3 regions of the Corynebacterium casei LMG S-19264 genome follow, and region 2 is predicted to be linked to each of the others. Evidence: riboswitches for the same ligand, from Rfam matches in the RefSeq annotation. Region 2 holds a riboswitch; each other region holds the start of a gene.
What was found. A riboswitch is a leader RNA that binds a small molecule or an ion and turns the genes downstream of it on or off. The one in region 2 is predicted to bind thiamine pyrophosphate.

Region 1: another riboswitch for thiamine pyrophosphate. It lies ahead of CCASEI_RS02695 (ECF transporter S component); the one in region 2 lies ahead of thiM (hydroxyethylthiazole kinase).
Region 3: another riboswitch for thiamine pyrophosphate. It lies ahead of thiC (phosphomethylpyrimidine synthase ThiC); the one in region 2 lies ahead of thiM (hydroxyethylthiazole kinase).

What each region holds. Positions count from the first base shown of each region.
Region 1 is NZ_CP004350.1:544,707-552,059, forward strand. It holds gene CCASEI_RS02690 (DNA-directed RNA polymerase subunit beta') at 1-2,807, shown strand, start outside; TPP riboswitch at 3,001-3,119, shown strand; gene CCASEI_RS02695 (ECF transporter S component) at 3,110-3,715, shown strand; gene CCASEI_RS02700 (ABC transporter ATP-binding protein) at 3,715-5,070, shown strand; gene CCASEI_RS02705 (energy-coupling factor transporter transmembrane component T family protein) at 5,063-5,833, shown strand; gene CCASEI_RS02710 (nucleoside/nucleotide kinase family protein) at 6,096-6,821, shown strand; gene rpsL (30S ribosomal protein S12) at 7,135-7,353, shown strand, end outside.
Region 2 is NZ_CP004350.1:99,616-106,968, reverse strand. It holds gene CCASEI_RS00595 (ABC transporter substrate-binding protein) at 1-531, opposite strand, end outside; gene thiE (thiamine phosphate synthase) at 540-1,208, opposite strand; gene thiM (hydroxyethylthiazole kinase) at 1,205-2,014, opposite strand; TPP riboswitch at 2,100-2,195, opposite strand; partial or broken gene CCASEI_RS15645 (prevent-host-death protein) at 2,290-2,737, opposite strand; gene CCASEI_RS00575 (hypothetical protein) at 2,878-3,324, shown strand; gene CCASEI_RS00570 (threonine aldolase family protein) at 3,373-4,437, shown strand; gene CCASEI_RS00565 (CueP family metal-binding protein) at 4,442-5,056, opposite strand; gene CCASEI_RS00560 (heavy metal translocating P-type ATPase) at 5,213-7,327, shown strand.
Region 3 is NZ_CP004350.1:775,434-782,786, reverse strand. It holds gene CCASEI_RS03805 (Ldh family oxidoreductase) at 1-77, shown strand, start outside; gene CCASEI_RS03800 (EamA family transporter) at 82-954, shown strand; gene CCASEI_RS03795 (sulfite exporter TauE/SafE family protein) at 938-1,696, opposite strand; gene CCASEI_RS03790 (ABC transporter substrate-binding protein) at 1,900-2,820, shown strand; gene thiC (phosphomethylpyrimidine synthase ThiC) at 2,868-4,652, opposite strand; TPP riboswitch at 4,680-4,789, opposite strand; gene CCASEI_RS03775 (FAD/NAD(P)-binding protein) at 5,155-7,152, shown strand; gene CCASEI_RS03770 (OsmC family protein) at 7,211-7,353, shown strand, end outside.

The DNA.
Region 1 (7,353 bases), 450 kb from region 2:
GTCCACTGAAGTCCTTGAGCGACCTGCTCAAGGGTAAGCAGGGTCGTTTCCGTCAGAACCTGCTGGGTAAGCGTGTTGACTACTCTGGTCGTTCCGTAATTATTGTTGGTCCTCAGCTGAAGCTGCACGAGTGTGGTCTTCCTAAGCTGATGGCTCTGGAACTGTTCAAGCCATTCGTGATGAAGCGACTGGTTGAAAATGACTACGCGCAGAACATCAAGTCCGCTAAGCGCATGGTTGAGCGTCAGCGTCCAGAGGTATGGGACGTTCTGGAAGAAGCAATTTCTGAGCACCCAGTTCTTTTGAACCGTGCACCAACCCTGCACCGTCTGGGCATCCAGGCGTTCGAGCCAAAGCTGGTTGAGGGTAAGGCTATTCAGCTGCACCCACTGGCTTGTGAAGCATTCAACGCCGACTTCGACGGTGACCAGATGGCAGTTCACCTGCCACTGTCCGCAGAAGCACAGGCTGAGGCTCGTGTTCTGATGCTGTCCTCCAACAACATTCTCTCCCCAGCGTCGGGTAAGCCACTGGCTATGCCACGCCTGGACATGGTGACCGGTCTGTACTTCCTCACCATGAACAAGCGCGAGGATGAAATTGGTGGCAACGGCCGCTACGCACCAGCGGATGAGAACGGTCCTGCACAGGGCGTGTACTCCTCCTACGCAGAAGCCATCATGGCTTATGACCGTGGTGTCCTTGGCCTGCAGGCTCCAATCAAGGTTCGCATTGATCACCTGCGTCCAACTGAGGCAATTGAGGCAGCTCAGTTCCCAGACGGCTGGACCAAGGGCGAGTCCTGGATGGCTGAGACCACCCTGGGTCGCATCATGTTCAATGAGCTCCTGCCATGGAACTACCCATACCTTGAGGGCGTCATGGTCCGTAAGGGCGGCTCCAAGGACATCGTCCTGCTCGGTGACGTCATCAACGACCTCGCTATCAAGTACCCAATGATCACCGTGGCGCAGGTGCTGGACAAGATGAAGGATGCCGGTTTCTACTGGGCAACCCGCTCTTGCGTCACCATCACCATGCACGACGTTCTGGTTCTTCCAAACAAGACCGAGATGCTCGAGTCTTATGAGAAGGAAGCAGAGCGCATTGAGCGCAAGTACTGGGATCAGGGTGCGCTGACTGAGCGTGAGCGCTACGACCGTCTGGTTGAGCTATGGAAGGATGCAACCGACTCCGTGGGTAACGCGGTTGAGGCTTTGTACCCTGACGACAACCCAATTCCGATGATCGTTAAGTCTGGTGCAGCAGGTAACATGCGTCAGATCTGGACCCTGGCCGGCATGAAGGGCATGGTTGTGAACTCTAAGGGTGACTACATCACCCGTCCGATTAAGACCTCCTTCCGTGAAGGTCTGTCGGTTCTGGAGTACTTCAACAACTCCCACGGTTCCCGTAAGGGTCTGGCGGATACCGCTCTGCGTACCGCTGACTCCGGCTACCTGACCCGTCGTCTGGTTGACGTTGCGCAGGATGTCATCGTTCGCGAAGACGACTGTGGCACCCGTCAGGGCGTTCGCGTCCCAATCGGCGAGGAAGTTGCTGAAGGCACCTACGCTGTTCACGAGCTGTGGGAGACCTCAGCTTCGGGCCGTGTTGTTGCAACCGATGTCAAGGATGCTGAAGGCAACGTTGTTGCTGAAGCAGGCGCAGACCTCACTGAGGAACTGACCGACAAGCTGGTTAACGCAGGCGTTACTGAGGTCAAGGTTCGCTCCGTGCTTACCTGCCAGACACCAGCCGGTGTTTGTGCAAAGTGCTACGGCAAGTCCATGGCTTCTGGCCAGCTGGTCGATATCGGCGAAGCCGTCGGTATTGTTGCAGCGCAGTCCATTGGTGAGCCTGGTACCCAGCTGACAATGCGTACCTTCCACCAGGGTGGTGTCGGTGGCGACATTACCGGTGGTCTGCCTCGTGTTCAGGAGCTGTTTGAGGCACGTAACCCTAAGAACCGTGCACCAATCGCTTCTGTCGATGGCACCATCTCGCTGTCTGATGAAGGTAACTTCTGGACCTTGACCATTACTCCGGACGATGGTTCGGACAACGTGGTCTACGAGAAGCTGTCGAAGCGTCAGGGCCTTGCTCAGGTTCGTCGCCCAATGGAGTCCAACCCGAACGCGATGATCGAGCGCTCCTTGCGTGACGGTGACCATGTCACCACCGGTCTTCGTCTGATGCGCGGTGCGGCTGACCCACACGACGTGCTCGAGGTTCTCGGTCGCCGTGGTGTGGAAAAGCACCTCATTGATGAAGTTCAGGCTGTTTACCGTGCTCAGGGTGTGGCCATCCACGATAAGCACATCGAGATCATCATCCGTCAGATGCTGCGTCGCGGTACCGTCATCGATTCGGGTAACACCGACTTGCTGCCAGGTACTCTGGTTGACCTTTCCGAGGCACGCCAGATCAACGCCACGATGCAGGCAGAGGGCAATGAGCCAGCACAGCTGCGTTCAGAGATCATGGGTATTACCAAGGCTTCCTTGGCTACCGAGTCTTGGCTGTCTGCGGCGTCCTTCCAGGAGACCACCCGCGTGCTTACCGATGCCGCTATTAACAAGCGCTCCGATAAGCTAATCGGCCTCAAGGAGAACGTCATCATCGGTAAGCTGATCCCAGCTGGTACCGGTATCTCTCGCTACCGCAACATCTCCGTTAAGCCAACCGAGGCTGCCCGCAACGCGGCATACTCGATTCCGACTTACGGCGATTCCATCTACGGCGACGACGGCTTCGGTGAGTTCACCGGCGCTTCCGTCCCACTGGATGAGGACTTCACCTTCTAAGGGAATTGTTCACGGAAGAAATTCCGTGGCCACTTTCCGGGAGACTTAGAAGTAGTCCCTGCGAGATAAGGGCAGCGCCCGCGCACTGATTTTTCAGTAGCGCGGGCGCTGCCGTTTTGTTTTGCCCACGTGGTGGTTCAAGGCGAGATATTTGCCATGCGTATGAGCACTCTGGTAGTTCTTGAGGAGCATCATATTCATTTACGGGTGCTCGCAAGCAAAGTGCGGGCTGAGACCCCTGGCGCAGGCGCTGGGAAACCGTCGAACTTGAACCGGATAATGCCGGCGAAAGGATAAAAGAAATGGTTACTTTAGCTAACCCTGCTCGCACTCTCAGTTGGCGAGTCGTAGACATTATCGTTGCTTCCATCCTCGCAGTAGCCTGCGGCCTAGTGTTCGTCTTTTGGAACTCAGTTGGCTACGCCTGGTTTATGGCCATGGACGCACTCACTCCCGGTCTTGGTGGATTGGCAACCGGCATTTGGCTCGCCGGCGGTGTCATCGGTGCGCTGGTCATCCGCAAACCGGGCGCAGCAATCTACGTGGAAACTCTCGCGGCAACTGTCTCGGCTGTCTTCGGCTCCCAGTGGGGACCAGAGACTTTGTACTCCGGCCTGGCACAGGGTTTGGGCGTGGAAATCGTCTTCGCTATCTTCCTCTACCGCCGTTTCAGCCTGACCGTCGCAGCGCTGGGCGGTATCGGCGCGGCCATCGGAGCGTTTGTCCTCGAGCTGTTTACCTCCGCGAACATCGCTAAGTCCTTGGAATTCAACCTCATTTACCTCACCTGCCTGGTAATCTCGGGCGCAATCCTCGCGGGAGCACTGAGCTTCTTCGCGGTGAAAGCTCTGGCTAAGACCGGTGCCTTGGACCGTTTTGCCGTAGGACGCGAGCAGCGCGAGCGTTAATGCCACAGATTGTTGCCCGCGGGCTGAGCTGGCAACATGCCGGCCGGCATCAGCCCGCAATTAATGAACTAGACCTGAGCATTGAACACGGCGAACGTCTTTTACTCGCCGGTGATTCAGGCTCCGGAAAGTCCACGCTCATGGCTGCTCTCGCGGGTGTGCTGGGAGGGGATGATGAAGGCACTTTGCAGGGTGAGCTCACTATCAATGCTGCTAATGTCGGCCTCGTCCTACAAGACCCTGACTCGCAGGTCATTGCCTCGCGCGTGGGAGATGACGTCGCCTTCGGGTGTGAAAACCTCGGCCTTGAACGCGATGACATCTGGCACCGCGTGCACCGCAGCTTAGAAATGGTGGGCCTTGACCTCGACATTGATCATCCCACTGCGCGGCTATCCGGCGGGCAGAAGCAACGCCTGGCGCTAGCGGGGGTTATTGCCATGGGTGCGGAAGTCATCTTGCTGGATGAACCCACCGCGAACTTGGATGCGCAAGGCGCTGCCGATGTCGTCGCGGCGGTAAACCACGTGGTGGAAGAAACCGGCGCCACGCTGATAGTCATTGAACACAACTACAAAGATTGGGCGCCGGTTTTGAATCGCGCCATCGTGTTGCATCACGGCGCGAAGGTTTATGACGGCGACGTGCAGCCAGCCATCGAGGCACGTAAGATTACAGATCTTCCGGTGGCACGCACACAGCTTGCCGATGCTTCTTCGGCGCTGTGCTCCAAAGACCTCATCACGCGCTTTGGTCCGGCACGTACTTTGGCGATTCCCGAAGGTGCATCGACAGTTATCACCGGTGCAAACGGCTCTGGAAAAACCACCTGGTTGATGACCATGGCAGGGCTTATTGACCCTATCTCCGGCGAGTTGGGATATTCCGACAGCGTGCGCAAGGGACTAGCTAAGTCCCCGCACAAGTGGACTTCAGCGCAGCTGGCACACCGCATTGGATACGTCTTCCAAAACCCAGAACACCAATTTGTCGCGCGAAGCGTCATCGACGAAATGCGGGTCGGTCCGCAGGTCATGGGGGAGAAGGTCGACCAAGACCGCATCGACAAGCTGCTGGAGCGACTCCGGCTAACCTCTTTGGTCAATGCCAACCCGTTTACTCTGTCCGGTGGCGAAAAACGCCGACTGTCCGTGGCAACGGCTCTGGTAACCGCACCTGAAGTGGTGCTATTGGATGAGCCGACTTTTGGCCAGGACCCGCAGACCTTCGCGGAGCTCGTGCGCATGATTCGTGAGTTGGCTGACTCCGGTGTCACCGTGGCATCCATTACCCACGATGAACTATTTATTTCGGCTCTGGCTGATGCCCACCTGGTGGTGAGCGCCCATGCCTAACCTGATTCGTGGGGTCAATCCGCTCACGCGCTTGGCGCTGATACTGCTTATCACCACCCCGCTGCTGTTGTCTGTGGATTGGGTGAGCGCTGCCGTCTCATTGCTGGTTACTTTTATCTTCGCGCCCCTGTGCGGCATCGGGCTTGTGCGATTGCTGAAGATGTCTTGGCCGCTGTTTATCATCTCACCTATTTCCGGCATTTCGATGTTGCTCTATGCGCAAGAAGGTGGAAGGGAATATTTCTCCTTCTTCCTGGCTACGGTGACTGACAATTCCATCGAGCTTGCCCTGGCCATGATGCTGCGCGTGCTGGCGGTGGCCTTGCCCGTCATTGTGCTCGCGCGCGATATCGACCCAACGGAACTCGGCGATGCCCTCGCACAAATCCTCCGGCTTCCCGCACGCTTTGTCATCGGCGCGGTAGCTGGCGTGCGCATGCTGACCCTGTTTAAAGACGACTGGCAAGCCATGACGCAGGCGCGACGCGCACGCGGACTAGCGGACCGCGGAAAAATAGCTCATACCTTGTCCATGTCCTTCGGCCTGCTGGTTCTTGCCCTGCGCCGCGGCGGCAAGCTTGCCACCGCGATGGAAGCGCGTGGCTTTGGCCGCCCCATTCCCGGCGGAAACAAACGTACCTGGGCACGAGAATCAAAGCTCACCCGCACCGACTGGATAGTCATGCTGTGCAGCCTGATACTAGCCAGCCTTCCCGTCATCATCTCCGTCGCCACTGATTCCTGGCGCTTCCTCGGGCTCTAACGCAAAATCGCTGAACGCGAATTTGCGGACTAGTCGACGTAATTTTGCGTTAGAGCGGAAGGCAGAAGGAGACTTGCGAATAAGAAGAGCAAAGTTCGTACCCGAAATCGATTTAGCGCCTACCATGAGAAGGACGTAGTTCGGGCCGAAACTTTTGGCAAAGCATTTGAAAGGTGTGGCTAGGAAAGCACAGAATCGCGTTGAAGATCGAGATTACGATAAACAAGTATCGACGCAGTTCTTAATGGCTAATCCCAATTCCATGACACTGATTATTGAAACCATCATTGACCTTGCGGACAACACGGAAGGCGTGCCCAACGGATTTCTGCCGAATGACGAAGGTGATATTGGAGAAATTACGCCCGTTCCAGTCGGCCAAGAAGAGGCTGAGCAGGAAGTAGTGGAAACTACGTCTTTTGAGCAGGCACAGGACTTGCTGGAAGACAACATCGCAAGCCTTGCAGCAAAGCGCAACAAGCCCATGCGCCCGGTCACAGTACTTATCGATGGCCCTTCGGGCGCCGGCAAGACATGGTTCGCAGCACGGCTTTCAGAGCACATGCTGTGGCAAACCGTGCATCTAGATGAGTTCTATCCCGGCTGGCATGGACTGGAAAAGGGCAGCGACATGGTCAAAAGCCAGGTGCTGCGCAAGATGAACCCGGGATATTGGCGCTGGGATTGGCATGCCAATGCTCCCGCTGAGTGGTACAGCCTCGACGGCCGCGATGACCTTATCGTGGAAGGCGTTGGCGCCGTGACGGAAGAAAACATTGCGGCCGCAGCGCGACGCGGATCAGTTATTACGGTGATGGTCACCGGGCCCCGCGAAGCACGACGCTCCCGCGCATTGGACCGTGATGAAGGCTATGAAGACTGGTTTGAAACTTGGGAGCGTCAAGAAACTGAACACTTCGCGCGGCTATTTGAAGCCGACCTGAAACCAGACTTGGTGTGGGAGTGGCAGTACCGCGCGGAGCAGTAATGAAGCAGTGATCGGATAGTCGCAGATCAGAGGAACAATTAGAGCACAACCGCGTTTTGTTAAAACCGGTGAGGCTTTGGTAGTGTTAGCGGAAGTTCGTTGCATTTTGTGACGAAGAGTCTGAACCTTTTCTCAGCAACACACACCAGTCAGTTGTGACTCGGTGGGGAATAGGTATCTGGACACGCGGTAGGACCCCGGAAAAGAGTCCTTATTTTTGCGTGTTTAGGCATCTATTTCGCACCGCGGCGCATGAATCTGGTGAGATACGTTGACGAGGCAAGAAATTTCTACCACTTAAGAAAGACTGATAATGCCAACTATTCAGCAGCTGGTCCGCAAGGGCCGCCATGATAAGCGCACCAAGGTCGCTACTGCTGCGCTGAAGGGTTCCCCTCAGCGTCGTGGCGTATGCACCCGCGTTTACACCACCACTCCTAAGAAGCCTAACTCCGCTCTGCGTAAGGTTGCACGTGTGCGCCTGACCACCGGTATTGAGGTTTCCGCATACATCCCAGGCGAGGGCCACAAC
Region 2 (7,353 bases):
CGTCACGGTTTCGAATTCGCCGTCGCCGCCTGCGGACTGTACCACGCCCTGCATAGTCTTGGTCTCCGCCGGGTTATCGAATCCACCGAAGGTCAGCCCATCCAAGTCGGCAGGGCTTTGGATGTCATCACGGTCTGCCAGTACCGCTACTTCCGTGGCCCAGGTTTGTTCCACGGCGAGTACTGATTTCAGGTCCGCGCCAGACGCCATGGACATCGACGCCGTGTCTTGGAAGCTGATGCCAAACTCGGCTTGGCCGGCATCGACAAGCACTTCGGGGTTGCTGTTATTAAACGGCAAGATTTCCACGTCAATGCCGGCGTCTTCGAAGTAGCCCTTGTTCAATGCCACGTAGAGCCCCGTGTGGTTGGTATTCGGTGTCCAGTCCAGCGCAAAGCGCACGGTAGTTTTCGCATTGCTTGCCGATACCCCCTCCGCCGCATCACCTCCCGCACAGCTAGTTAGCAAGGTAGCAAGGGCAACAACGGCGGCTGCGGCGATGGTGCGAAGAGAAATTGATGTAGTTTTCACGGTTTTTGTTATTCCTTTATATAAGTGGATTGGTTCCAGGCATCGGCCATGCTGCGGGCAACATGCTCGGGATCCTCGGCAGCACACAGCGCGGAGACAAAGCAGACACCAGCGGCCCCTGCTGCGCGCAGGTCAGCGATGTCTTCGGCGAGGACGCCGCCAATGGCCACGGTCGGCACCGGGGATATTGCGGTCAGGTGCGCAAAGCCCGCGATGCCCAGTGCTGGTGGATGATCCGGCTTGGTAGAAGTCGGCCGGATAACACCGACGCCGACATAATCCACGGTGCCTGCGGGAAGTGCGGCAACGGCAGCGAGGTGTTCTTCGGTATTCGCGGTTAAGCCGATAATGGCACCCGTACCGAGTTCTTCGCGCGCGGTCAGTACGGCTTCATCGGCTTGGCCCAAGTGCACGCCGTCGATGGCAATGCCACGCCTTTGAGCTTCGACGGCGACATCGAGGCGGTCGTTGATCACTAGCTTCGCGCGGCCATCGATAACTTCTGCAAGCTGCTCAAGTTGGGATAGCTGTTGGTCAAAACTGGCGTGTTTATCGCGCAGCTGCACCGTGTGCACGCCGCCGTCCACGGCCAGGCGCACGGTTTCCACCACGCCGCGCGCCCCGCACAGCACTGGGTCGGTGACTAAATAGATGCCATAATCCTGGCTGCTGCTCATGCCGCGTACTCCCGGATGCGCTGCTCCGAGGAGATGGCGGACGGGGTGAGGGTGGAGAGGGCATCGATAAGCGAAACTGCGAAAGACCCTGGACCTGCTGCTTGCGCGGCAGCCTGTTCGGCCGCGACGCCATAGACCGCATGCGCCGCGGCGACTGCCTCAACCGGGCAATAGGACCCGCGCACCGCGGCGAACGCAGCAATCAACGCGCCCAGCGCACAACCGCCGCCGGTGACCTGGGTCAAAAGCTCATCGCCGTTAGCCACGCGGATAACGCGCGTGCCATCGGTGATGAAATCCTCCGGCCCGGATACCGCGACCACGGTGTTGAGACGCTGCGCCAAAGCAATCGCGCCCGGCGCGGCGGCTTCTGTGGAATCTGTGGAGTCCACGCCCTTGCCGCCGGCTCCTTCCCCTGCCAAGGCAAGAATCTCAGAGGCATTACCGCGAATCGCGAACGGGGTTTGCGGAGCGAGTTTCTGCGCCAAGGCTGTGCGAATGGGCAACGCGCCAATCGCCACTGGATCCAACACCCACGGTGTTGCAGATTCGTTGGCGGCAGCGACGGCTTCTTCCATCGCTAAGCGTTGCTCCGGCGTGGGGGTTCCCAAATTCACCAGTACCCCGCCCGCGACCCGGGCGAAAGGGCCTGCTTCCCCGACGATGTCCGTCATCGCTGGCGCTGCGCCTATAGCAAGCACCACATTGGCGGTGAAGTTGGTAACCACCGAATTGGTTATGCACTGCACCAAGGGATTGTGCGCGCGTAGTTCACCGAGCAATGCTGCGGCAAAAGATAAGGTCATGGCCTTTCGCTTTCTTCCTCTGACGAAGAAGAATGTACAGCATCACCGCAGCGCACAATAGGACACCGATGGTATCCGCGCACAGCCAGTTTCATCCGGACAATCCCTTCGCCAGTACTAACTAGATCAGGTTCGACGGGTGTTATCTCAGCCGGTCTTTACGGCACCCCGTGTCTTAACGCACCACACTAGCCCAGGCCGCGTGTCCCGGCAATAACTTTTGCGTCAGAGCATGCCGAGGGAAGAATTTATGTCCTTTTCGAGCATCCAGCGTGCTACTTCGTCTCATCGGCATCGAGCCACTCGAGGTCAGCGCTTCCCAGTCCAGCAGCAACGGCGGTGGCTGTCTCTTTCCAAGAGGTCAGCTCGGAGATTGCCAGGTGTGGTTGTTCGGTAGCAAACGAAGCGCGGGCAGCGTCGACAAGGTCCTGAGCACAGGACTCACGATCCGCCGTGGACAAGGCGAGCATCCAGGGAAAGATTTTCGTCATGCGTTCGGTGAGCGTTCCATCTTCGTCGATGGCTACGGTAATTAACTGTGCAGCAAATTCGAGGAGACGCGCGCCCCTCAGCCTCGCGCTGCGACATCAACACCAGCGCCTCGCCGTCGCGACGCGTGATCGTGACCGGATGGTCTTCGGCCGCAGCGAAGACCTCGGCCGAGTGCTTGCTCAGATCCGAGGAGCGACGTGTCTGGTCGGGGCGATCAGCTGTAATAGGCATAACCACATCCCATTCGGAACATATTCGGAAGTCTAGCGTTATTGCCCTCCGCAAAGAACGCGAGCCTCCCTATGGGCTGAATTTTGTTACTACTCTTGATTGTCAAAGGCCCTTGTTGCCCGCCCACTTAAGGAGTGCCGATGGACAGTATGTTTATTATCTACCGAGGCAGAACTGTGACCTGGATCGATAGTCCAAACGAACCCCGTACGTGGACAGTCGTTTGTGGATCAGTATGGACAGAAGATGAGGTCCGTAGCCTGGCAGACAAGGCCCGCGCAAAAGGAACACCTCTCATCTCGGCCGAGGTGCCCCTCGCATTCACCGTAAACCCTGACTCTCCACCAACTTCCGTATTCATTCCAGGCCAGATCTGCATGGACCAAAACGATCCGCTGGCTGCAGAGTTCAGTGACTTTATCCCAATGAAGGCCTACTTAACGCGGGAGGAAGCAGAACGAGGAGAAGATGACTGGGATTACGTATGGGAGTTCCCTCTTCCGTGGATTGGTAGGTTCATGCTCACCCCCTTCACACTCGACCAATTTCCAGATGACCGCATGGACGCCCACAAGTTCTCGCTGTGACCGGTGTACGGTTTTCTGCAGAGCCGAAGAATCTCGAAGGAGTCCCGCGTGAAATCCCTGCATAACGTACAAGCGCACAGTTTCGCTTCCGATAATTATTCGGGCATTGCCCCGGAGGTACTCGCGGCGTTGACGGCAGCTAACGGCGGGCACCAGGCGGCATATGGGGCGGATGAGTACACGGCATTGCTTGACGATGTCATCGTGAAGCATTTTGGCTCCACCGCCACCGCGTATCCGGTTTTTAACGGAACTGGCGCAAACGTTGTGGGCTTGCAGGCATTGTTGCCGCGTTGGGGCGCGGTGATTTGTGCTGCGACTGCGCACATCAATGTCGATGAAGGCGGCGCACCCGAACGCATGGGTTCCATCAAGTTGTTGCCGGTGCCGACTGCAGATGGCAAGCTCACCCCGGAATTAGTCAACCGCGAGGCGTGGGGCTTTGGCAATGAGCACCGCGCGCAACCGCTGGTGGTTTCCATTACCCAGACCACAGAGATGGGTACCTGCTACACCCCGGAGGAAATTCGGGCGCTAGCGGATCATGTTCACGCTCGCGGCATGGCCCTGCACATGGATGGCGCGCGTCTTTCAAATGCGGCCGCAACACTCGGGCTGCCGCTGTCTGCTTTTACTACCGAGGCTGGCGTGGATGTTTTAAGCCTGGGTGGAACCAAAAATGGTGCACTCGGCGCTGAGGCCGCGGTAATTCTTAACCCCGATGCGCTAGTCGGTGGCGCGGAGACGTTGCCGTTTGTGCGCAAACTATCGATGCAATTAGCTTCCAAAATGCGGTTTATCTCCGCGCAGCTCATCGCGCTTTATGAAGACGACGTGTGGCTTAACAACGCTCGTCATTCCAACTCGATGGCCAAGCGCCTGCGCAGCAAACTCGAAGAAGCCAACCTACCAGGACTGAGCTTTACCCAAGCCACCGAATCTAATGCGGTCTTTGCCACCCTGCCCGACGGCATTGCCGATGAACTGCGCCAAAACTTCCACTTCTACGACTGGGATGCCACGCGCAATGAAGTGCGCTGGATGTGCTCCTTCGACACCACTGAAAAAGACATTGACGCTTTTGCCGCAGCCATAAAACAAGTGTGGGCTTAACACCCTAGCTAAGGCGCAAATCGGTGATACACGTTGCGTCTTCTGTTCCCGTGGCAAATTCCGTTGTGCCCTCTAAGCCCTGGTAATTCACCGTAATGGTACCGGCGCTTCCGCGCGGAACCCAAAACCCGGCAAAGCCATTGTCGAAGGTCGTGGCGGGGCCATCGACAAGCGTTGTGCCGGTTTCCTCATCAAAGACTGATACCTCTACTGGCTCATTGTCCAGCTCTCCCACGCAGGTGGTAAGGCTGTGATAGTAGCAATCATGGGTTTGGGACACGAAGGGGGCGACCGAGACATAACTCAGGTCCTCAGGCATAGCAAGTGTGACTTCTCCCGCCTGATTGCTCAGGATCAATTCTTCGCTTCTTACTGAAGCCATCAAATCAGTAGGGCGTTCAGCGATCGGTTGCCGATCCAGATAGTCAATTATCTCGCGAGCATCCATCCCCTCTAGGCCATACGCGTTTAGTACTTCTTCCTGCTCCGCGCCCGAGGATGAACAAGCACTTAAAGCGAGCGAAGCACCGACGATTGCGCTAACAATTGATGCGCTTTTTCTCGCAGCCCGCTGGGGGCTTGCTGGTTGCGATCCAGCTCCATCCTGAATATTTTCCATAGGCTAATTAATAGCACCATTTCTCCTATCCCGACAAAGAGCTAGCCTTCCTTGAAACATACCCTGTCGGGGTATACCGTTGTTTGTAGCGCTTAAATATCTATCTCCTCCACATCTCGGTTTCCTAAAATCCTAAAAATTGAGAGAAGAAGTGACATGAGTACCCCACACCACGATCACAAGTCCTCAAGCCATGATGAACATGATGGCCATGATGGCCATGATGGCCATGAAGGACATAACCATGATGAACATGCGGGTCACAGCGTTACAAAGTTTAAAGACCGCTTTTGGCTGAGCCTCCTACTGTCCATTCCGGTGATTGTCTTCAGCCCCATGTTTGCCACCTTCCTGGGCTACACCGTGCCGGAATTCTCAGGTTCAACCTGGGTCGCCCCGGTTCTAGGAACCGTGATTTTCCTCTACGGCGGCAGCCCTTTCCTCCAAGGTGGCGTGTCAGAGATTCGCTCGCGTCAACCGGGCATGATGCTGCTGATTGCCATGGCGATCACAGTCGCATTTGTCGCTTCATGGGTTACCACTTTGGGCATCGGTGGTTTTGAACTCGACTTCTGGTGGGAGCTTGCCCTGCTGGTTGTCATCATGTTGTTGGGCCATTGGATGGAAATGCGGGCCCTAGGTTCTGCATCTTCTGCCCTCGATGCCTTAGCTGCCCTCCTTCCGGAGAAAGCAGAAAAGGTTGACGGCGATGCTATCCACTCGATAGCCATCTCTGAACTTACTGCTGATGACATCGTGCTAGTTCGCCCCGGCGCGCGAGTACCTGCTGACGGCACCATCATCGATGGTTTCGCTGAATTCGACGAATCGATGATCACTGGCGAATCCCAGCCTGTATATCGCAACAGTGGCGAAACAGTTATCGCCGGCACCGTGGCTACGGATAACACCGTGCGCGTCCGAGTGGAAAAGATCGGCGCTGATACCACCTTGGCTGGTATTCAACGCATGGTTGCCGAAGCACAAAATTCTTCTTCCCGTGCGCAAGCCCTGGCCGATAGGGCCGCGGCTTTGCTCTTCTGGTTTGCCTTGGCCGCTGGCATTATTACGGCCATCGTCTGGACAATCATCGGCAGCCCTGATGACGCCATTGTTCGCACCGTCACCGTGCTGGTCATTGCCTGCCCACATGCCCTGGGCCTGGCCATCCCCCTGGTCATTGCCATCTCTACGGAACGCGCCGCCAAAGCTGGCTTACTCATCAAGGACCGGCTTGCCCTTGAACGCATGCGCTCCATCGATATTGTTTTATTTGATAAAACTGGCACTTTAACCGAAGGTGCACACGCGGTCACCGGTGTCGCGGCAGCATCGGAAGTGCCGGAGGGAGATGTTCTGGCCCTAGCTTCTGCAGCTGAAATTAATAGTGAGCATCCACTAGCCCGAGCGATCGTCACTGCTGCAGCCGCGCACCCAGTGGCATCGCAAAGCCCGCGCGTTGGCTCGGATTTCCGCACCGCCGCGGGTCGTGGCGTGCAAGCAACCGTCGATGGAGAAAACATCATGGTTGGAGGCCCCAATATGCTGCGCGAGCTTGGCGTTAACTCCCCTGACTCACTGCACGACAAGATTTCTACGTGGACCTCCCGCGGCGCAGGAGTCTTGCACGTGCTTTGCAACAAGGAAGTCATTGGGGTCATAGCCGTCGAGGATCATATCCGCCCCGAATCCCACGATGCCGTCCGGGCACTGCAAGATGCGGGTGTGAAAGTCGCGCTGATTACCGGCGATGCTTCTCAAGTTGCAGAAAGCGTGGCTAAAGAATTGGGTATCGACGAAGTCTTTGCCGAGGTTCTACCGCAGGATAAAGACACCAAGGTCACTGAGCTGCAGAAACGCGGATTCGACGTGGCCATGGTCGGCGATGGCGTCAATGACGCGCCTGCCCTGGCGCGGGCCGATATTGGCATCGCTATCGGCGCGGGCACGGATGTGGCCATGGAATCCGCTGGCGTTGTGCTCGCCAGCGATGATCCCCGCGCGGTGTTGTCCATGATCACGTTGTCCAAGGCCAGCTACTCCAAGATGGTTCAAAACTTGGTCTGGGCATCGGGCTACAACATCCTCGCGGTCCCACTCGCTGCTGGTGTACTAGCTCCCATTGGCTTTGTTCTCTCGCCAGCGGTGGGCGCGATTTTGATGTCATTGTCGACCATAATCGTGGCCTTCAATGCCCAACTTTTAAGAAGGATCGATCTAAAACCAACGCATGTAGCACCCGCTACCTCAAGCGAAAAACTTCAACCATAAACGCTTGATGATAAAGCTTTCTAAAC
Region 3 (7,353 bases), 680 kb from region 2:
AACTCTATGAACAGCTGCTCGCCAGCATCCAGGCAGCGGAATTGGTTCCAGTGCAAGGAGTGATTGGTGACGACTAAATGCATGACCTCGGCCGGCGTGGTCACTTCAATTCTCGCGTCGGTGCTTTTCGGAGCAATCTTCTTTGTCTCCGGAGCCATTGAAGCGCAAGCTTCGACGCTCGTTGCGTGGCGGGTGCTGCTCACTGCAGCCTGCTACGGACTCTTGCTAAGTTTTCCCGCTCGCCGGCGGGCCTTCAAAGCTTTCTGGGATGTCCTGCAGAAAGGTCCGCTTAACGTCTTCTACTTTGTTCTTCTGGTCGCACTGATTGCGCTGCAGCTGTGGCTATTCGCTTGGTCACACAAAGGCCATGCCCTAGATGCTTCGCTGGGTTACTTGCTTTTGCCCATCTTCCTAGTGGTGGGAAGATTCTTCTTTTCCAGCATTATCAGCCGTCTACAATGGATAGCTGTTGGTATCGCGATTATTGCAGTGACCACAAAATTTATTTTCAGCGCGCAGATTTCCTGGGTAACTTTCGCTATCGCGGTCGGCTACGCACTCTATTTCGCATTGCGCAGTTACTCCGGTTTTAATAGCTCCTTTTGCTACGGCGCTGAGACCATCGATCTCAGCCCAATTGCCATAGCGTTGTTATTCGCCATTCCAGACGCCTTGGATACCGACATGATGATCATGGTGATTTGCGCTGGCCTCGCCGGTGCAGTCGCCATGGCTCTCTACCTTGCCGCATCAGTGTTGTTGAGCATGCCCATCTTCGGGCTACTGAGTTACGGCGAACCAATCCTGCTATTCGCGGCTGCACTACTGCTTGGCGAGTCCCTCGATATGAGTGACGCCCTGGTGTATTCGCTTCTCGGGTTTGCGCTAGCCATTCTTGGATTCGATGGAATCTGGCGCTCACGCAAGACTTTGGAACCTATACTAGCTGTGTAATTCCGCGGACCAAGACGGCGATTGCGCCGGCTGCGGCGAGGAAAGTGGCCAATTGACGCGCAGTCGGGGTGGAAACCCTGTCATTGATCTTGTCGCCGAGCCAAGCACCAACGAAAAGCATTGCAATGGCAACAATCCACAGCCACAATGGCACACCGCCGAAATCAACACCGCCAAGCAAAACCAGCTTGAGCACGAAAGACACGGTGTTCGCGACAACGAGGACTGGGTGTAGTGTCGCCACGAAATCGCGGTAATCCCAATTGGTCAGCCGCGCATAAATCGTCAATGACGGCCCCGCGATTCCCGCGATGGTGGACATAAATCCCCCGGCCATACCGAAAGCGAAAAGCGGGCCTTTCGCTTCCGCGGGAATCTTGAACTTCTCTGCCGGGAACAATGAAATACCCAAGCCCAGCAGTACAAACACGCCGATGGCAATAAGCAGAATTGGCCCATCCAGGAAATGAATCACGGCAACCGCAGGAAGCGAACCTAAAATCAGGGCCGCCGAAATGATGCGGAACCGCTTCCAATCTGTTCGCTTCCGTACTGCCCACGCATTATTCACCGCATTAATAATGGAAAGTCCATTGACCATCGTGACGCCCTGCACCGGCCCCAAGAAGATGGACATGACGGGCCCGCCCAACAGGCCGACACCCATGCCGGTAATGCGCTGGAAGAACGCACCGATGAGGACGGACGCAAGAATGATGATGGCAACAGTTAACACAAACAACCACCTTATACAGGACACCTAGCTGAGCTGAAACAGCGGAGCTATATCTACGCAGCTACCCGCCCAGTAGGTTTCTCGGAACACATCGCGCCATTCGTGATTCACATTAAAAAATTTGCTCACGAAAGGAAATCATCCACATAGTTTGGCTTTGTCTAAATTCATAAAAATAAACGATCACATGATCGAATCGGGAGGGCTTTATGAAAAGGCTAATTGCAACAACACTTGGCGCACTCACAACAGCGACGGTACTGGTGGGATGTTCCGTGGACGGTTCAAACTCCGCGAGTGCCAATGAAACACAGATAATTCAGTCAGCCTTCGGGGAGGCTGAAATTCCAAGCAATCCACAGCGAATTGTGATCGTTCAAGCGAACTTCCTCGACTTTGCTTTGGCAATCGACCTAGCATCAGTTGGTTCAACCTACTGGGGTGATGCTGGCGGAATTCAGGATTACCTCCGAGAGGATGCACCTGAAAACATGGAGGTTGTAGGAAACGACGATGAACCCTATTTCGAGGCCATCGCAAATCTAAATCCAGACCTAATCATCGGAGATGAAGCCGTCGAAGAGAACCTGGAAAAGTTCGAGCCCATTGCTCCGGTCGCTGCAATTGCATCACGGGACGCGGAAGGCTCCAACAGCTGGCGCGACCAGCTGACTGCGTTGGCTGAGATTACTGGACGCGAAGATAAAGCCGCTGAAGTAATCAAAGAGACCGACGAATCTATTGAGCAATTGGACGCAAACATCGACGAACCAGGTCAGCGCACCATGCTGCTTCGTATCCGTGATGACCAAGTTCGCCAATATCTGCCCGATAGCTTTGTAGGAGCTGGAGTTCCACAGCGTCTACAAAAACATCGAGTTAGTGGAATCAGCAGTGCCGTCCGAAAACGGCGAGTGGTCCTTTATCCCTCCGGAAAATATCGGACTTCTCGATGCCGACCGCATTATCGCATTCGTCGACAGTCCCGCGCCCTTGGAGGCAGCAGAAAGCAACCCTTTGTGGAATACCCTTCCTGCAGTAGAGAACGGCCAGCTTTGCATCAGCGAAAACTTCACGCTCTGGGTTCACACCGGCCCCTCAGCGGCATCGATCGTGACTTCCGATCTTGAAGAGTGCTTCAGCGCGTAGATCTGCGGAAAAGCTCGGCATGATTCAATTACCCATTCGCCTCGCCGGCATTCTTAACAAGCGGATCTGGCAAATACACCTGTCCGCCCGAGGCCAGGAACTCTTGGCTCTTTTGTTGCATGCCGGCGATAGCGGATTGAGCTTCAGCGCTTCCGTAGGTATCGCGGATGTCCTGCGAGATTCTCATCGAGCAGAACTTGGGACCACACATGGAACAGAAATGTGCGGTCTTGGCAGGCTCAGCCGGCAGGGTTTCATCGTGAAATTCCTGCGCGGTGACCGGGTCCAGTCCGAGCGAAAATTGGTCATTCCAGCGGAACTCAAATCTCGCCTTAGATAGAGCATCATCACGCGCAGTTGCACCGGGATGATTCTTAGCCACGTCTGCTGCGTGTGCAGCAATCTTGTACGTGATGACGCCGGTCTTAACATCATCCCGGTTTGGCAGGCCAAGATGCTCTTTTGGCGTGACGTAGCACAGCATCGCCGTGCCATATCGGGCAATCTCCGTAGCGCCAATTGCGGATGTGATGTGGTCATAGCCTGGCGCAATATCAGTAACCAATGGCCCCAGCGTGTAAAACGGTGCGCCCTTGCACAGCTCCTGCTGGCGTTCAACATTCTCACGAACTTTGTGGAATGGAATATGACCAGGGCCTTCAACCATGACCTGAACATCATATTTCCATGCCCGTTCAGTCAACTCAGCCAAGGTATCAAGCTCAGCGAATTGAGCTGCATCATTAGCATCCGCGATTGAACCGGGGCGGAGCCCGTCCCCAAGGGAAAAAGCGACATCGTAGGCGGCGAAAATCTCACACAGCTCATCAAAGTGGGTGTAGAGGAAATTCTCCTGATGATGAGCCAAACACCATCCGGCCATGATCGATCCACCGCGTGAGACAATCCCGGTAACTCGGTCCGCCGTCAACGGCACGTAACGCAGTAGCACGCCGGCATGAACCGTCATGTAATCAACACCTTGTTCGCACTGTTCAATGACGGTATCCCGGTAGATTTCCCACGTTAGAGCATTTGCATCGCCATTGACCTTCTCCAGCGCTTGATAGATGGGAACTGTACCGATGGGGATGGGCGAGTTACGCATAATCCACTCGCGAGTGGTGTGAATATCATTTCCGGTTGAAAGATCCATCAACGTATCGGCGCCCCACTTCGCTGCCCATTCGAGCTTCGATACTTCTTCGTCGATCGAGCTTGTCACCGCGGAGTTTCCAATGTTGGCGTTGACTTTCACAAGGAAGCTCTTACCGATGATCATCGGTTCCGACTCCGGATGATTGACGTTAGCGGGAATGATTGCCGTTCCCGCTGCAATTTCACTGCGCACCATTTCCACATCGCAGTTCTCTCGCAATGCAACGTATCGCATTTCTGGCGTGATGATTCCACGTCGCGCATAGTGCATCTGCGTCACCGTGCTCCCAGAACGTGCTCGAATTGGAACTGGCATGCGTCCCTTCCATTGCTGCGAGGACGCCCCACGCCGCACCGCACCAAGCCCATCATCTTCCAGGCGCACACCGCGGGATTGATAAGTTTCCGTATCTTCGCGTGCTGCAATCCACTCTGCCCGCCGTGGTTCTAGGCCCACTTCAGGCACACTGCCAGGGCCCATCGTTCTATACACCTGCAAAGGCTCATTCGGGGTTCCATCAGGTGAATCGCTCTGATGGATTTCAGTTACCGGAACTCGAATTCCATGTTCCAAGTCATTCAACCAGCCAATGTGGTGGGAAGAATGTTGTTCAGAGTTTCGTAGACTGTACGCGTCATTGGGCGTTTTAGACAGACTGGTGCCACTATTTTTTGGATCAGACAATGAAGTCTCCTAATTTCCTACGCCGGTATTAACCGGATCAGGTTCAACGGTCTCGGACATCACTAGCCCGATCTCAGCTCCTCGTAGAAGCACCCGCATGGACATTCCCATTTTACCACCCAACCACGTTCGCGGCAATAACTCCCCTACTGGTATTTCCTTCTCGGCCAAATACAATCTGGCCGCGATGACACCTAGAGCCATAAAATGCAGCCACTAACAGAAGCTTCGAACCAAATAGTTAAATTCAAATCGACCTTTATGAAACCTTTTTATTCTCAGCAATCGTGAATCTAAAGGTGTCCAACGGCTGACTATTCACACAGTAAGCACCGCCTACCGTTAAGGGAATTGGATTCAGAGCCAGACATCACGGTGAACCGCTCTTACTAATTTAAATAGACAGGTTGGTACAGTCGTCTAAAGAATAGAAGGACTTTAGGGTCTAGTTAACTGAGGGATGATTCACACTATGCCAAATACTTCGCCTTCCATAGCGATTATCGGTCTGGGTCCGCGTGGGGTTTCCACGCTGGAGCGTCTTGTTGCGCATCTCAATGCGGAGACCACTACCCCGCAGGATCTGACTTTGCATCTCATTGATGATGCGCAGCACGGCGGCGGCCGAGTTTGGGACATTACGCAAACCAAGGCGCTGTGCATGAACACTTTTGCGCACGGCATGACGCTGTTTTCTGAGCCCGGCGCGACAGTGGATGCGCCGGTGGTGGAAGGCCCCACCATTTACGAGTGGGTGCGTCTGCACTTGGGTTATGAGGATGAGGTTTCCGCAGAAAAGCGTGCCTACGTTGAAAAGCACCCGTTGGGTGATGAATTAGCAAAGCGGTTTAGCAAGGAAGAACTGGAGCAGGTTAAGCCTGCTTCTTATCCTTTGCGCGCACTGTATGGCTATTACCTGGTGTGGTTTTATGAGTCGGTGCTCGCGGATATTCCGGAGTGGGTCACGGTAAAGACCCATAAGGCGCGTGCCACCGGTATTGAGGACAAGGGTGGTTTTGACACCATTTCCTTAAGTAACGGAGAAAGCATCGACGCAGATGTCACCATCGCGGTCACCGGCTGGCAGAACCAGGGATATTCAGAGCAGGAAAAATGGATCAAGCAAACACTTGATGAGCACCCTGATCTGAAGTGGATTCGCGCCAATAACCCAATTGAGCAAGATGTTGCTTCCATCAAGGACAATGAGCAGGTGCTCTCCCGCGGTTTGGGCATGGGCTTTTTTGATATTTTGATTCTGACCACGCAAGAGCGTGGCGGAAAGTTCGTGGATGATCCAAGTGCCCGCGGTGGGGTTCGCTATATTCCAACAGGCAAGGAGCCAACGTATTACGCGAGCTCGCGCCGTGGATACCCGCTCATGCCGCAGTCGGATGATCGCGGCTTGCCGGCGCCAGCGGAGATTCCACGGTTGAAGAAGGTCGTGGCAGAGTTGTCATCGCGAAGCGGTCGCCGTTCCATCGACTATGACGTGGAAGTGTGGCCGGCCGTTGCACGCGATGCTTACCACGCATATTTGAAGACGTTGGCACGCGTGGAGCCGGAGGCGCTCAAGGCTGACCTAGACACCATCGTGCAGGCAATCGATGACGCAGAGGTCGATGCCAGCGTTGTCTTCAACGGCATCACCGCCCTCGATGATGTCATCACGCAGTACACCACCAAGCGTTTTTCATTGTTGCGCTGGATGCATTTGCTGCCAGCCAACTTCGATAACTCGGATGAGCTCACAGCGTATCTGATGCAGCGATTGGAAGAAGACCTCAAGGATGCAGAGCAAGGGCCGGATAGCCCGGTTCGTGCTGCTTTGTGGTCGCTGGGCTTTTCCCGCAAGCCATCCCAAGTGCTTGGCGCGGAAGGCAGCTACACCGTGGAGTCGCGTCACCACATGTTTGATAAAGCCATCGCGTTGGCGCAGCTGGCGTGCTCAGGCCCACCAATCTTCCGCACCCGTCAGCTGATGGCGCTGGTGGATGCGGGAATTGTGAAGTTCATTGGCGGCTATCCGCTGCTGGACATGGATCGCCGTACTGGTGAGTGGACCATGAGCTCGCCGTCGTCGGGCGGTGTGCGCTACCGCGGCACCACCTTGTTAGATGCTTGGGTGCACAAGCCAGATATTCGCAAGACGCCTGCCGATGCCTTCACAAAGAATCTCGTGGACCAACAACGTGTTGTTCCATTCACGGATATTTGGGAAGACGGCACGGAGATTCCAACGGCATCCGTTGCCCAGGATCCGCAGACCCGCCGGGTTCTGCGCGAAGACGGCGAGCAAGATTCGCGCCTGCACATGGTGGGAATCCCAGCGCACGCGCAGTATCCAGATACCACCATTTCCCCACCGCTACCTGGCACTGACTCGTGGTTTATCCAAGAAGCGGACAAAGCTGCGACGAGCGCTGCGGGCATAGCTCTTGGTGTGAATAGAATGAACCAAGCTGTCTAACATAAGTCGACAACTAGGACTAGCATGGGAATCGTTCCAACAACGAAGGAGAATTTAAATGTCTGATTTGACCCCAAATCACACCGCCGGTGAACCACTAGAGGCAATCGACAAGGACAAGCTTGCGTCCCTGCGTCAAAAGAACATTGACAATCCAGAGGGCGGCAAGAAGGTCATCAAGACTCACACCGAGGCTGATGG